2 regions of the Butyrivibrio sp. TB genome follow, and region 2 is predicted to be linked to the other one. Evidence: a T-box and tRNA genes for the amino acid it is inferred to sense, from the RefSeq annotation. Region 2 holds a T-box; the other holds one or more tRNA genes.

The links. The T-box of region 2 lies ahead of proS (proline--tRNA ligase). A T-box ahead of a tRNA ligase gene usually reads a tRNA of that ligase, here a tRNA-Pro.
Region 1: it has a tRNA-Pro gene. The T-box ahead of proS (proline--tRNA ligase) is inferred to sense a tRNA for this amino acid. The anticodon was not compared.

The regions. Positions count from the first base shown of each region.
Region 1 covers NZ_FOER01000002.1:178,618-186,890, forward strand. Annotated here, with positions in the region: gene BMX21_RS02110 (zinc dependent phospholipase C family protein) at 1-196, opposite strand, end outside; tRNA gene BMX21_RS02115 (tRNA-Gly) at 793-865, opposite strand; tRNA gene BMX21_RS02120 (tRNA-Gly) at 909-981, opposite strand; gene nudC (NAD(+) diphosphatase) at 1,132-1,950, opposite strand; gene BMX21_RS02130 (class I SAM-dependent rRNA methyltransferase) at 2,146-3,447, shown strand; tRNA gene BMX21_RS02140 (tRNA-Pro) at 3,863-3,936, shown strand; gene BMX21_RS02145 (MATE family efflux transporter) at 4,146-5,504, opposite strand; gene BMX21_RS02150 (endo-1,4-beta-xylanase) at 5,677-7,737, opposite strand; gene BMX21_RS02155 (Mur ligase domain-containing protein) at 8,238-8,273, opposite strand, start outside.
Region 2 covers NZ_FOER01000004.1:73,187-81,459, reverse strand. Annotated here, with positions in the region: gene BMX21_RS03810 (PEGA domain-containing protein) at 1-2,171, opposite strand, end outside; gene BMX21_RS03805 (CCA tRNA nucleotidyltransferase) at 2,484-3,842, opposite strand; gene proS (proline--tRNA ligase) at 4,016-5,452, opposite strand; T-box leader at 5,528-5,821, opposite strand; gene BMX21_RS03795 (toxic anion resistance protein) at 6,133-7,311, opposite strand; gene BMX21_RS03790 (hypothetical protein) at 7,313-7,552, opposite strand; gene BMX21_RS03785 (5-bromo-4-chloroindolyl phosphate hydrolysis family protein) at 7,583-8,273, opposite strand, start outside.

The DNA of each region.
Region 1 (8,273 bases), on a different contig from region 2:
CGCTTGCTACCTCACCCCATTTTAATCCGTCAGCAAAAAGATGACTTTTTTCTTTCAACTCTGGTGAATAATTAGGGTTTGCATGCACGGCATCAGGTGCGATAGAACCAACTATATATGTATCATAGTCTATTGGACAATCAAAAAATCCTAATACCTTTTCCGCTATCAAAATATGCGTCATAGTGTAGGCCATAGGTTAAATCTTCCTCCATATTAATCCGATGATTCCTATAACTCTTCATCCATGTTCGCTACATCATCAATCCTATTTTCAATCATATCTATCTCATTATTCAGCTCGTCTATCCTGCTCTCTATATCGTCTAACTGACCATCCGCTGTGTCTATATCACCTGGAATCATTGTTCCTATAGGGCAATTGTTTTGTTTAATATCGCATCCATCACCAAAGCACAAGTTTTGCTATGCTTGGTATTGTAGTAGTATAATTAGCCCTTTATTAGTAGACAGGTGCTGTATCTGCTGAGTGTAAGTAAGGAAAGGCTTTATTGGTTTCATGTGTCGTCCTTAAAAAGTGTTATAAAAACAGAAAAGAAGGGCCCGTGGGTCCTTCTTCCGATCGCAGGCATCGCGAGTTTCTGCGACCTGATCACTAATATTATAATATCCGTTTAGAACTTGAATTACAATATCGTAATTTTTGACAATGTCAAATATATTGTCAAAAAAACAGATAGTTTTAGACCTGTTTTGTCAAAAATACAAAAAATAGTGTGAGCATACGATTCGATAAAAAAAGAGATGATCATGTGATCATCTCTTTACACGAGCGATAGACGGGGCTCGAACCCGCGGTCTCGACCTTGGCAAGGTCGCGCGTTACCAACTACGCCACTATCGCGTTTATTAAGTTGAACAAACAAAAGATAAGCTTTTATTTGAAGAGCGATAGACGGGGCTCGAACCCGCGGTCTCGACCTTGGCAAGGTCGCGCGTTACCAACTACGCCACTATCGCATTTATTAAGTTTTGTCGGCTGCGTGTTTCGCAGCGACAAAAAGTATATTACCGCAATTGGAATTGAGTGTCAACACTAAAATTTAAAAAATCCAGATTTTTTAAATTTTTTATCAGCCCCCTTATGGAAGCCTGTAGCTTGCTGAAATGTCAAAAGAGTTTATGCTTAAAAGCCATCATCATTTCAGCAGTAAGACTTACGTGCTCTTTGTCTTCTTCAAGGTCATCCCTATGTACCCACTCGGCGGTCTTAAGTTCGGAAGCATCCATCGTAATAGTACCGTCGCCATCAAGCTGGCAGTAGTAGCCAAGCAGAAGATCTGATTCAAAGCCCCAGGGCTGGCTTTTGTAATAGCGGATATTCTTGACTTTAAGTCCGACTTCTTCCATGACTTCACGAGCTACAGTTTCCTCTGCGGTTTCGCCGATCTCGCAGAAACCTGCTATAAGAGCAAGGCCTTTATATTCACGTCCTGCATATCTTGTGACAACTATCTTGTCACCATCTGTTACAGCTATGATGACAGCAGGAGATATGCGGGGATATATGATGTTACCACAATCAGGGCATTTTAGAGCTCTTTCTTTGTTATATATAATAGTCTTAGAGCCGCATCTTCCGCAGAAGCGGTTATTGGTATACCAGGTATGAAGGTGATAAGCTGTCATGCCGGCGAAGGCAAAGAGCTTATTATCAGTACGCCTGAGACTTTTTAAATCTGTATAGTAGAAGCCTTTCGGAGAGATATCTTCATCACCAAGATACAGGTAGTTGTATTTATTGTTGATAGTGAAGAGAAACTGAAGCTTGTCATTCCCGATATCGGATACTTTGGGGCATGTAATACTATCTCCATCATCTCTTACAAGGATCTGCCTGTTTTTGAAAATAAAGACGTAATCATCCGACGAAGGCTCTCTAACTACATATTCATTATGAAAAATTGATGGTGCTATATCCTGTATCATATATTAACCTCATGTCGCGAGCATAGAAAGTGGCTGATAGTTCAAATTGGTGGAGCTCGCGGCGCCAATTCGTTTTGATAAGTTTGAAAATGGACTATCCGATAAAAAGTTAGTAGAATAGTTGTGTAAAAAAGAAGTTTGAGTATAGTATTATAGTCCAATTCTTTTGTTTAATATAGCACAGAAAGGTTTAACATGAGTAATACAATTTCCATATCAAATGCAAAGATTATTTTGAAAAAAGGCGAGGGCCGCACTATTAAAGCAGGAGGCCTTTGGGTTTTTGATAATGAGATAGCCAAGGTTACAGGAAGTTATGAAAATGGTGATATTGTTGAAGTTCACGATTTTGATGATTTCTTCCTTGGATATGGTTTTATCAATGATATATCCAAGATAAGAGTCCGCGTGATGTCAAGAAAGAAGGACAACAAGGTTGATGAAGCTCTTATAAGAACCAGGGTTCAGAATGCATGGGATTATAGAAAGGCCATATACGGATTTGATGGCAAGCTCTTCAGATACGAAGGTGTAACTTCTGATTCCTGCCGTCTTATATTTGGCGAGGCAGATTTCCTTCCCGGGATCACAATTGATAAGTTTAACGATTGTCTTGTTATAGAGTCTCTTGCACTTGGTACTGACAAGATGAAAGAGATGATAATAGATCTGTGCAAAGAAGTTCTTGAAAAAGACGGCATCAAGATCCGCGGAGTATATGAAAGAAGTGATGCCAAGGTTAGAGAACTTGAGGGACTTGAGCGTACCAAGGGTTTTATCGGAGCTGAGTTTGATACAAATGTTGAGATAGTAGAGAATGATATCAAATACATAGTTGATGTTAAAGACGGCCAGAAGACAGGATTTTTCCTTGACCAGAAGCTCAATCGTATGTCTATAAGACCTCTTTGTAAGAATGCAAGGGTTCTTGACTGCTTCACTCATACAGGTTCATTTGGCCTTAATGCTATGGCAGGAGGAGCTAAGTCTATATTATCAGTAGATGCCTCAGACCTTGCCATAGATCAGGCTATGGAGAATGCGCGTCTTAACGGATTTGATGCAAGAAAGTATGAAGGTGACAGCGTCCCTTTAAAAGACGAAAGCGGCGTTGCAGGATACAAGTGCGCAGATATATTTGACCTTCTGCCTTCTCTTGAAAGAAGCGGAGAGCTCTATGACGTAGTAATCCTTGATCCTCCTGCATTTACCAAGTCACGTGCTTCTATCAAAAAGGCTGTAACAGGATACAGAGAGATCAATATAAGAGGTATGCGCCTTGTAAGAAATGGTGGATATCTTGCAACATGTTCCTGTTCTCACTTCATGGACGAAGACCTGTTCCTTAAGACTATCAAGGAAGCAGCTAGAGATGCACACAAGCGCCTTCGCCAGATAGAGTTCCGCCAGCAGGGACCTGACCATCCGATACTGTGGGCTAATGATACATCATATTATCTTAAGTTCGTGATCTTCCAGGTTGTGGATGACATGTGAGAAGTATCTTCTAAAAACGATTCCGGGTATGTCATCTGATTTTGTGTATAAATCAGATGACATACCCGGAATGAGCATATGTATTAAATTGGATAATCATAATAACTTTCAAAAGATTTTATATCCACTTTTAGTCAAAAAAGTGCTTGACACTGCATACATACTTGTTGTATGATTCTAAATGCTGTTGAGATGGATGTTTTTTGAATTGCATATGATTTTTATTTGATTTATTGATGTCTCAGCAATACCGAAAGGATTTCAAAGCGGGCTTCATGTACTTCGGATGATTTACAGATGCGCTGCAGCACGATTTATATTGTTCCACCCTTTCAGTGCAGTATCCTTTCGTTTATATATAGCGTGGTATCGCTCGTATATCAGAGCGTTGTATATAAATCTATATTTTATCTATCGGGGTGTGGCTCAGTTTGGTAGAGCGCTACGTTCGGGACGTAGAGGCCGCAGGTTCGAATCCTGTCACCCCGATTTTTTCATGCTCAAATTTCTCTTTTTTATCATTTCCCATAAAACACTTACCGCATAATTTTGGCAATATAATAGAAGCCTTGACATAAGATTATTGGATACTTGGGGGATGATTTATTCACAGGTTGATTTAAGCTTTAAATCGCTGACATATTGATAAAGACTGTAATATGTACATTGTAGGTATATATTACAGTCTTTTGTGTTTCTTACATTTTCTTTACAGTTGAGCTATATACAATTTTGAAAAATACCAAAGATAGGATAAATGAGACTACTTCAGATATAGGGAAGGCGAGCCATACTGCATTAAGATTGCCTGTAAGTGATAGCAGATATGCAACAGGTATAAGTACCGCCAGCTGTCTGCCTATGGATACGAACAGTGAATAAATGCTCTTGGCAAAGGCTTGGAATATGGAGCCCATAACAATTGAGGCAGCAGCAACCGGGAAGTGTACGGCTATGATCCTAAGTGCCGGTATTCCTATTGCAAGCATATCATCTGATGCATCAAACATTTTTAGTAGTGCCCCCGGGATGAGCTCAAATACTATGGTTCCGACAAGCATGATAGTAATAGCAAGAGCAAATGCAAATTTTAAAGAATCATCAATTCTCTTTTTGTTCCTGGCTCCATAGTTATAAGCAAGAACAGGTATGACACCATTGTTCATACCAAAGATAGGCATGAAGAAGAAACTCTGAAGTTTGAAATATACGCCAAATACAGCAGCTGCGGTTGTTGAAAATGCGATCAGGATCTGATTCATAAGATAAGTCATGATTGATCCTATTGACATCATGAGGATGGAAGGAACTCCTACCATATAAATCTGTCCTATGATTTCAGCTTTGGGTTTAAATATATTAGAAAGTCTGATCTTGATATCATGGTTGTATTTGATATTAAGTATAAGTCCTACAACAGCTGCTATGCTTTGACCCAGTACTGTTGCATATGCTGCACCTGCAACTCCGAGCTTGGGACATCCAAGAAGACCGAAGATCATGATAGGGTCGAAGATGATGTTGATAACAGCGCCGGTCAGCTGAGAGATCATACTATATACTGTTCTTCCTGTTGATTGAAGGAGCCTTTCAAATGTAACCTGACAGAAGAGTCCAAGTGACAGGGTAGCAACTATTCCAAGGTATGCTGCGCCGTCTTCGATGATGGCAGTGTCGCTTGTCTGTGAAGCGATAAAAGCTCTGGAACCGAAAATACCTATAATAAGGAATACAACGAAGTTCATGATAGTAAGTAGTATTCCGGTATTAGCGGCAGCATCAGATCTGTCATATTTTTTTTCACCAAGTGATCTTGATAATAATGAATTGATACCAACACCTGTTCCTGATGCAAGTGCTATCATCAGGTTCTGCATAGGGAATGCAAGTGTTACAGCTGTAAGAGCATTCTCACTGATCTTAGCAACGAAGATGCTGTCTACAACATTGTAAAGAGCCTGCACCAGCATAGATACCATCATGGGCAGGGACATTGAGATAATGAGCTGTTTGACAGGCATTACGCCCATCTTGTTTTCTTTTCTTTGTTCTGACATGTTTTTTACTCTCCTTAATAACCTAGACAGTATAACATGATTTTGTTCAGATGGCATATAAAGAATCGATATAAAACAAAAAACATTCTTAGTGGAAATAATAAAAGGACGGAGTTAGCGGATTTCTTGCAATGCAAGAAATGAACCGCTGACTCCGTCCTTTACTTTTATTTTAGTGTACTGAAGTTTCTATTGTTGTTCCGATAGATCCGCTACCCTGAATGCCGAATTCTATGCTACTTCCTTCCGGAATAGTGGAATTCCATTCTACAGGAGTGATCACATAGTAGTCACCTTGTTCTTCGATGTTGACATTCCAGCTTGCTGTGATATTAACATCGCTCTTTTTTACAGCTACTGTCCATGTATTAACTGTGCTTCCTGTGTTAGATACCTTGAAGTTAACCTGATATCCGCTGCCCCAGTTGTTGATGGAATATTCAACGCTAAGGCCTGTAGATGCAGGCTGTTCCTGCTCCGGAACTGCAGGAGTTTCGGAAGGAGTTTCTGCAGGAGTTTCTGAAGGTGTTTCGGCTGGTGTCTGAGAGCTGCCGTTATTTACCTTCTCAAACTGCCACTGCTGATTGGATCCGCCGTTGTATGTCCACTGGCATACATTTGTGCCATCATCTGTTTTCTTTTCGTATACATCAAGATATTTTGCAGCATCAGAACACTTGGTTCCGATTGTATATACGCCGCTTACATCAGTGTTCTTGACTATAAACTGCTGAGCTGTTCCGCCGTATGCACTGTAGATACCTACATTGGTTCCGTCATCGTTCTCGCCATTAGCTACGTCCAGCATTACATTGCCAAGCTTGTTTGTAAGGGTGATATATCCGTCTGAAGTATTAGTAACATACCATTTCTGACCATCAACTCCTGAACCTGTCTTGATGACAACGTTCTTCCAGCCATCTGCGTTATCAGCATCTACTGTAAGATATTTCTGGGAAAGTGTGTTTTTGATATAGTACCATCCGTCTTCAATAGTAGCTGTCTGGTTGTTGTTTGAAGGTGTAGGTGTTGGAGTTGGAGTAGGGGATGGCGTTGAAGATCCCTGTCCTATTACTTCTTTATATGCCTGGATAACCTTGGAGTATGCAGGCTTAGCATTACCTGGTGTGTAGAAAAGAAGAGGAGCTGCATTGCTTATCCATGTTGTCTTGTCGGAAAGTCCCCACCATGTAACACCGGAGATATTACCACCGCTTTTCTTGATGCTGTTGATGTTCTTGAAAAGGTTGTATGCGTAGTTTGCAAGATCTGTATCACCTTTGTTGGTGATATCAAGCTCTGTTATCTGAACTTCAAAACCTGCATTAACAAAAGACTTAAGTGCAGCTGTATAGTAATCAACTGATGGGAAATTAGTTCCCAGGTGAGACTGCATTCCGACACCTGCGCAGACTTTTCTGCCATCATTGATATAGTTAACAAGTTTGATTACGTCGTTGACTTCCATGTACGTATTGTAATCATTATAAAAAAGCTTAACTGAATCTGTAAGTTTGAAGTATGAAAGTGTGTCATAAGCATAATTGAAAGCTTTCTTGACATAAGAAGCGTTGGTCTTGTTGCTGCCATAGACTGCTTCCCATCCTGAGTTAGAAGCGTGAAGGATCTCGTTGGCAACGTCCCATGCATATACAACGCTTCCGTACTGGTTTGTATATACGTGATTCATTACTGTCTTAACATACATCTCAAGACGGGCATCCATTGTGGATGAGTTAACAAAACCAGATCCTGCATTGAAACCATTTCTGAAGAACCATGAAGGAGTCTGGGAGTGCCATACAAGAGTATGAGCTCTCATCTTAAGACCATTGTTGTAGCAGATCTTCATAACTTCATCTACTGTATTGAAGTTGATCCTTGGAACATAGCTTTCTTTGTAGTTGTCAGGGATGTAGTAACCCTGGCTTTTGGCCTGTGATACTGAGATAAGAGTAGGTGATCCGCCAAGAAGAGCATCCGGCTTCATCTCGTTTTCAAGAGTGATACTGTTATAATCTTTTTTTAATGTAGCAAGTGTATTCGCATCCTTGAGCTGGTAGAGATTGATACATGTTCCGGAATAACCGTAAGTGGCTCCGTAAGTGCTTAAAAGAGAATCCTGTGCTGCATATGCACTTATCGTGGATACAGAAGCTGTCGCACATACCAGAATCAGCATGAGCATGATCTTTGCAACGATGCTGTATAACTTATTAGCTGCTTTTTGCATTTTGTAATCCCCCTCCTGTTTGATTTGGAGTTGTAAAAAGAAGTGTCAGGCGTATATAACAGATGCATCTGTAATAAGGCCTGAATTTAGAATGTTACTGTGCTCGAGCACCCTCATTCTAGCAACAATCAATGCTTCGAACTTCCTAAAAATTGCGCTCTTGTTTCTATATATTGCGATTAATGTAATATAGATATTGACAATTTGAACATTTACAACAAAACGTGTAATATTATTTTGAATATGTTGCACAAAAGCATTTGAGAATATGGGGTAAAACGGTGTGAAATAAGGGATTTTGCGCTATTGTGGAAGTATACTAAAAATATACATGGCTGTTTGTGAAAAAGCGACAATATTAAGAACGATGTAAAAGTTTGTAAAAACAAATCGATTTATGTATGGTTGCAAGAGCAAAATGACCTCCGGTGACGGAGGTAAGAAACCATTTTTGTGTCCTAAAATGGTCTCTTACCTCCGTCACCAGGGGGCATCGTAGCTTAAGAGAACTCTTTTCTTAGCCACAGATCTGCAGG
Region 2 (8,273 bases):
TCGCCGCCATTTTGATCTGAGTTCTGATCTGTATTCTCTGTATTATCTCCCTGATTTTGGTCTTGACCGTTCTGATCTCCGCTACTTGACAAGCTGCCTTCATCAGATCCGTCTGTCGAAGCCTCCGTCGAAGCTTCAGACGATCCTTCGTCGGATGATGCCTCTGTAGATGCACTGCTGGCACTGTCAGAAGATTTGCTGCTTCCGGAATCAGGATCAGCAGATTCCTCTTTTTCCTGTCTGTCTGCATAGTAGTGGCTGTCTACGCCGTCATAGGTACTTACGCTAAGCTCTTCTTCGAGGGTCTTATATCCTTCAAGCTCAAGCCTTATAGTAGATGGCCCTTGACTGTGAGCATCAGGCAGCTTTGCAAATCTGATAGCTTCATCACCTTCTATCACGCCCATAAGCTCGTCGTCTACGAACACTTCGGTTCCTGCAAGAGCATATATATCTACATACCTCTCAAGTTCAGGGAATTCATATAACTTGTCTTTCTTGTTACCATCTACATATATCGAATAGCTCTTTGTAGCATATCCGTCGCGGGTGAAGGTTATAGTATGGCTTCCCTTGACTTTATCAAAAGAGCAGGGAACTTCTCCAACTTCCTCGCCGTCCACATACAGATTAGCTCCAACCGGCGCATCCACATATACGCCATATCCTTCTATCAAGGTTCCATCCGGTTCTTCGGTACTTGCAGTGCTGGCAGAAGCTGCAGGATCCTTTTTCAGTGCTTCAAAGGCGTACTCTTTATCTTTTTTCTCAGAATCAATACTAATAGTATAGTCCTTGGTGAGATACCCGTCTTTTTTCAGCCTTATTACATGATCTCCTGTTATCTTGGTAAAAGAACATGGAGATATTCCGATGTATTTGCCGTCGTCTCCCTTTTTGTTCTTGTCAGGATCAAGATATACTTCTACGTCAGAAGGAGCCGTTATCCTAATATAATAGCCGCTTATAAGAGTTCCGTCCTTAACAGTTGTAGCCGTTGTAGATGCCTTGGCTGTATTAACTGTCTTGGCCTTGGACTTACTTGAAGCATTGTCACTGCTCTTATCAGACTCCTTGGGTTTATCTTCGGTCGTTGCCTGGGAAGTGGACGAGTCGCTTACAGAAGTCGCTGTAGTACTCTCATCTTCCTTCTCATCTTCCTTCTCATAATCTTCATCGACAAGAAGTGTTATCTCAACTTCTGCCTTGGAAGAGCCTACATGAAGATACTCCGAACAAGGAAGATACCCTTCTGCCGTCGCTTCGATCTTGTGAGTTCCATAGGCTAGTTCTATAGGCCACGACGGGTTAACCTCTTCGCCATCTATATAGAGTCTTGCTTCCTGAGGGATGATCTTGAAGGTGACAAGACCGAAGTTATATTCGATCTCTATCTGACTGGTATCCACTATGGTCTCTTTATCCCTGTCAACCGTTATAGTAGTCTCATAATCTACGCCGTTACCTGTCAAAAAGAGCTTGTAGGTTCCTTCAGGAACGCTCACAAGCATTCCGTCAGTTACGCGGTATATATTCTTATCACCAATCTCCAGATAGGATCCGGAGATGTCAGCATCTCCTACCATGTTGGATGAAAGGGATACATATCCGTGACCTTGCTTTACTTCTACACAGTAGATTTCTGTATCTATTCCGGTTACTTTGATATTGTCACCGGGGAGCACATCTGCGATGCGGCCTGACCTGCCATCTATCAGGATCAGTGTCTTATCAGTTATATGATAGTAACTGCTTCCTATCTGAGCTGTCTCAGTGCCTGCCTGAAGGTCATAACCATATGACTTGTCGATAGTAAAGGCATCACCATTTATATCAAGGCTGTTAAGGTGCCTTGAACCTGACAAAAAGGTGATATTGGCAATCTCTCCGACTTCAAGGAGCTGTGCCGAGAGTGCTCTTCCATATTCACTATATATCAAAGTGGTATTGTCATAAGAAAGGGTATAATCACGTCCTGTATCATGATTACGGAACGTGATGGTATTGTTATCTGTATCGATTGATTTGATGATGGCAGTATCTGACGAATCATACTTGCCTACAAGAGAGACTGTGTTAACAGTCTGTGCATACGAGATGTCCGGGAAAAAAGTCAGCGCTACAACAAAAGCTATAATGGTTACGAATAAACTTCTAACATATCTACGCATATCCATCTCCCCTTTGAATAACCGTGGGCTGCACGCATTAAAAGCTGTGACCATAACAGGCAGGTTATGCCCAAGACTTTAACAAATAAAATCAACGCCTCATGTGAAAATTTGAACCATTAGTCACTCGCTTTGCTCGCGACATGACATTAAAAAATGATTATCATTATCCGATAATATATCGACTTTTTTTATACTTTTCTTAATAGCAAGCTTGCGAATATTTATAATTTGGTGAAGGATCGAACAAGTGTAAATTTTCAATAACCCTCGGTGCCAAAAGTTACTTTTGGCACCGTTTTTATTATTATGTCATTCAACTGGATTTTTGTAGTTAGCAAGGTGTTTTATCAGATATTCCTTATCGTTGTGATTAGGGGTACCGATGACGTCTTTGAGCATGTTGTTAAGGATAATTCCTATGTCTTTGCCGGGGGTGATTCCTAAGTCTATAAGATCTTTGCCTCCGACTTTTAGCTCTTTAAGTGACAGGCAATCGCCTCTTTCTAAGATTTCGTGTCCAATGGATGCCAAAAGATCAAGGCGTCTTTCTTTATCTTCGCGGCGATATGTACTTTGAGCCAGCATATCAGCTTTTTTGACCATTAGAAGGTCTTCAAAGTTTGAAGGGCCTACAAGGTAGAGGGTTTTTCTAACATTTTTTTCACTTGGTTCATCCTTCATTAGGATGTCGTGATACAGGACCAGGTTGCAGACACGGTCTGTGGTTGCATTATCGAACTTAAGTCTTCTAAGTATAGTCCTTGCCATACCAGCGCCTTCTTTGGCATGACCTTTGAAGTGATCACCTCGCTCATCGCTTGTCTTGCATGAAGGCTTACCTATGTCATGAAGTATCATGGTGATACGAAGAACTTTATCAGCCGGAACTTCCATTGCAGAACGGATCATGTGCTCTCCTACTGTGTAGCAGTGATGGATGGCATTCTGTTCACATTCCATACACTGATCGAATTCCGGCAAAAAAACTTTGGTAATGCCCAGTTCGTAAGCATCTCTTATAACTTCAGGATGCATGGATGTCATCATCTTGATAAATTCTGTCTGTATACGTTCTGCGCTTATATTAGAAAGTGTTGGTGCAAGCTCCTTGGCAGCTTTGGCTGTTTCCGGATCTATGGTATAACCGAGCTGTCCGGAGAATCTGACTGCTCTAAGTATTCTAAGAGCATCTTCTTCGAATCTTCTGACAGGATCGCCTACACATCTTATTACTTTATCATCAAGGTCCTTAAGACCATCGAATTCATCTACAAGGCCTTCTGTGTCATTATAGGCCATGGCGTTTATAGTAAAATCACGCCTTTTTAAATCCTCTATAAGACTTCTTGTGAATGTAACTTCCTTGGGGTGTCTGTGATCTTCATAGACTCCGTCAAGGCGGTAAGTTGTAACTTCAAAGCCTTCCTTACCTTTCATGATAGTAACTGTACCATGCTTGATGCCGGTATCAATAGTTCTTTTAAAAAGCTTCTTGACCTCCTGAGGAAGGGCACTGGTTGTGATATCCCAGTCACCGGGAACACGTCCTAATATACTGTCTCGTACGCATCCTCCGACTATGTAGGCTTCATATCCTGCCTCATGAAGTGTTTCAAGTATTTCTGCTGCCTCTATGGGCATTTTGATTTTTATATCTTCTTTACGCATATCTAAACTCCTATGCATATTCTAACACACGGGCTCAAAAATTGCTTTTATTATAAGATGAACCGCTCAAAAGCTGCATTGAAGCAGGGACATTATTAGCGTTATGTGCTAAAAACTGCGCTAAGTTTATGGCTTAGCGCAGTTTTTTATAAGATACAGATATTAAAATATCATCAATATGCTCTTCCCCAGTAAACCATCTTGGTTGCAGGCTTGCCACAGATTACGCAAGTATCTGAGATTTTCTCCTGCTCGAATGGAATACAGCGGCTTGTAACATTATAATCTTCCTTGATCTTGTCTTCACACTCGCGGCATCCGCACCACATAGCTTTAACAAAGCCCTTGGTCTCTTTGAAATTCTCTTCGAACTCTTCCTTATTGTGTGCAATATATGTATGAGCATCAAGGTGAGCCTTAGCTCTGTTATACATATCCTTCTGGATAGTATCAAGAAGTTCTCCAACCTTAGCAGGAACATCAGCTATAGCGCACTCCATCTTCTCTCTTGTATCACGTCTTACGAGAACGCACTTGCCGGCTTCCATATCCTTAGGTCCGATCTCAACACGGATCGGGATTCCATGCATCTCCTGCTCAGCGAACTTGAATCCCGGGCTTCTGTCTGTAAGATCGATAGATGCTCTGAAGTCGTTAAGGCTCTCATAGATCTTCTGTGCACAGTCAAGGACACCTTCCTTCTTCTGCTGGATCGGAATTACTACTACCTGAGTAGGAGCTATCTTAGGAGGCATTACAAGACCTTCATTGTCGCCGTGAACCATGATCATAGCGCCGATTGTTCTTGTTGTAAGTCCCCATGATGTCTGGAATACATAATGGAGCTTGTTATCTTTACCTGCATACTGAATCTCGAAAGCTTTGGCGAATCCATCACCAAAGTTGTGAGATGTAGCAGACTGAAGAGCACGGCAGTCGTGCATAAGAGCTTCTACTGTGTATGTATGCTCAGCACCTGCAAACTTCTCCTTCTCTGTCTTCTGACCCTTGATAACAGGGATTGCCATATCATTTTCCAAAAAGTCAGCATATACATTGAGCATCTGAACTGTACGCTCTTCTGCCTCTTCCATAGTTGCATGAGCTGTGTGGCCCTCCTGCCATAAGAACTCACGTGAACGAAGGAAAGGTCTTGTCTCTTTCTCCCATCTTACTACTGAGCACCACTGGTTCAGTACCTGTGGAAGATCCTTGTAAGAGTGGATCTCACCCTTATAATAATCGCAGAACAGTGTCTCTGAAGTAGGACGTACGCAGTATCTCTCTGCAAGTGGCTCAAGACCTCCGTGTGTTACCCATGCAACTTCAGGAGCAAAACCTTCTACATGATCCTTTTCCTTCTGAAGAAGTGATTCAGGAATGAACATAGGAAGGTATACATTCTTAACACCAGTCTCTTTGAATCTGGCATCAAGGTGTTTCTGGATAAGCTCCCAAATAGCGTATCCTGAAGGCTTTATTACCATGCATCCCTTAATGTTAGAGTAGCTGATAAGACCAGCTTTGATGCACACATCTGTGTACCACTGTGTGAAATCCTCATCCATGGATGTGATCTCAGATACCATTTTCTTCTTTTCGTTTGCCATCTTTTTCTCCTTTTTTGTACCCAGGACCATCAGGCTTTATCACATAAAAAAACCTTCAGTCCATGTTTAATTAAAAACAGGGACCAAAGGTTATAAATTCATCTTCGGCGGTACCACCCTATTTAAATCCGCATATGAAAAAAACTGCAGATTTCTCTCAACTATCCCTTAACGCGGGAAACGCCGTGTTTATGTTAATGAAGTAGGAATATAAACTATCATCAAAAAATTCAAGCTTATATCACAAAATCAACTTTCACACAGAACTCCAAGGCAGGTTCACAGACATCACTGTAAAGACTTCGCACCAGATAAGTCTTCTCTCTGAGACAGGACAGTTCCATTACTATTCCTCTTCAACGTTACGTTTGATTGTAATCAATTCATAATTTATTGTCAAGGGCACATAGAAATACATCCATGTATTTCTGGACATGTGCTCGTTACATCCTGTAACGGTACCTAGAAATACATCCCTCAAAAGCAACTGCTTGGCCGCTTACAAGTGTGTGAAATTACAGTATATATAAGGAGTGGCTTTGAAAAACGTCGGTACTTACGATGCGTGTTTTGCATCGTTAGTACCGCTACGTTTTTCACAGAGCGGGAGCGTCCCGACGTTATATACTGTAATTTTACATACTTGTAAGCGGCCAAGCAGTTGCCGCCCACGTTCTAAATTATGCTTTTGATGCCTCGATGAGCTTGTCCTTGAGCTGTGACTCGATCTGGCCAAGTTCAGCTTCGGCAGCTCTTCTCTTTTCCTTGCCGTCCTTCTGGATTGCAAGAACTTCATCGATAGTGCTGATAAGAGTCTCATTGGTATGGCGCAGTGTCTCCATATCGATGATGCCTCTTTCAGATTCCTTAGCAGTAGCTATTGTAGCCTGTTTGAGCTTATCTGCATTCTTCTTAAGAAGAGCATTGGTCATGTCATTGACTTCGCGCTCAGCCTTGGCAGCCTGATTGGCATGCTCTACGCCTATAGCGATGACCATCTGATTCTTCCAAAGAGGAATAGTATTAACAATAGTAGACTGGATCTTCTCAGCCATGATAGTGTCAGAAGACTGTACCATTCTGATCTGAGGGCCTGTCTGCATAGCAATCGTACGAGTAAGCTCAAGGTCATAGATCTTCTTTTCAAATCTATCGCAAAGGTTTGACAGATCCTTGGCCTTCTCTGCATCTTCCTGAAGTCCTGATGCCTGAGCCTTCTGCTGAAGTTCTACAAGCTCGTTATTTCTTACTTCTTCAAGCTTCTTCTTACCTGCCTGGATATACATTGTAAGCTCTTTGAAATAGTTAAGGTTAAGAGCATACATCTGATCGAGAAGCGCTACATCTTTCATAAGAGTAACCTGATGCTGTTCAAGTCTTGAAGTGATCTCGTTGACGTTAGTTTCAACAGTAGAATATTTTGCTTTAATAGCATTTACTCTATTAGCACTCTTTTTGAAAAAAGACATAAAGCCCTTTTCTTCTTCATCGACATCGAAATCCTTAAGCTCTGTTACAAGGCCTGAGAGCATATCTCCAACTTCACCCATGTCCTTGGTCCTTACGTTATCAATGGCCTTCTGTGAGAAGTCTGCAAGCTTCTTCTGAGTTCCTACGCCGTAGTTCATAACAGCCTGTGAATTTGTTATATCGATCTGCTTTACAAATTCATCAACCATTTTCTGTTCTTCAGGTGAGAGCTGAACATCTGCTTCGAATTTTCTGGTGCTCTCTTCTTTTGACTCTGCTGCAGGAGCTGTAGCAGTAGCACTTGCTGTAGCTGCCTGAGGCTGTGGATCACCAAATGAAAGTGTTGGTGCTGATGGTGCTGCATTAAGATCTGAAAACTGATTTTCCATATTATCCTCCAAAGAACTGATTATTTCTATAGTAAACGACTTTAGAAAATGCCTTATGCCAGTTATCTAATGCTGGCATATAAGGCATTTGATGACTGGCAAAGTGCTTTTTCTTAAGTCGTTTACTATAACTATCCTTTTCTTTATATTTTTCTATATATCTTTTCCTTATTTTTCTATATATATCTTTTTCTTTATATCCGATAAAAACAATTCTGTTTTTGAATATGCTAATTGCCATTGTCATCTGTCTTCATGGAAAAAGAACCGCTTATAATCCTGACTGGCTCTGCATAAGACCATCCTGGCTCATCATTGTCTGCATTACAGATATATCAGATGCTATATCCCAAGCCTGTTCTTCAAAAAGATCATCGAAGAGTTTCTCAAAAGCTGTATTAATGGTATCAAGAGCATCAGAGATCTGCTTCTTGGTATCTTTGATATTGTCTCCGACTTCAGGCTGAGCATCAAGATGAACATATGCATTCAGGAGCTTCTCTGTAGTAGGCAGGTAATAGTTCATGAACTTACGAAGATCCTGCGCTTTCTCCGGATGCTGGCCTACATGTTCGAATATCCTCTTCATGATATTCTCGAGATTATAGAGCTTGTCTGACATGTGCTCTTCATCATTATCAGGGATCATATCGTTGATACGTCTTACTTTGACAAGGTATTCATTGCCTTCATCAATAACTTTCTGCGAATCAGAAGTCACATTCATACCCTGAGTATCAACCTGAGCTGACTGATCGTAGATCTCCTGCTGTCTCTGACTTTGAACAAATTTCTTGTACTCATCAAATGCATTCTCAGACAGGATCAGAGTTGTCTCTTCATCATCAAACCTTGCGCCAATGAGCATTCCGCTTGATATCATCTTCTTCAAAGATTTCTTAAGATCATCTTCCGAAATCTGAACTATACTTGCAAACTCTTTAATTGATATATACTCTCTG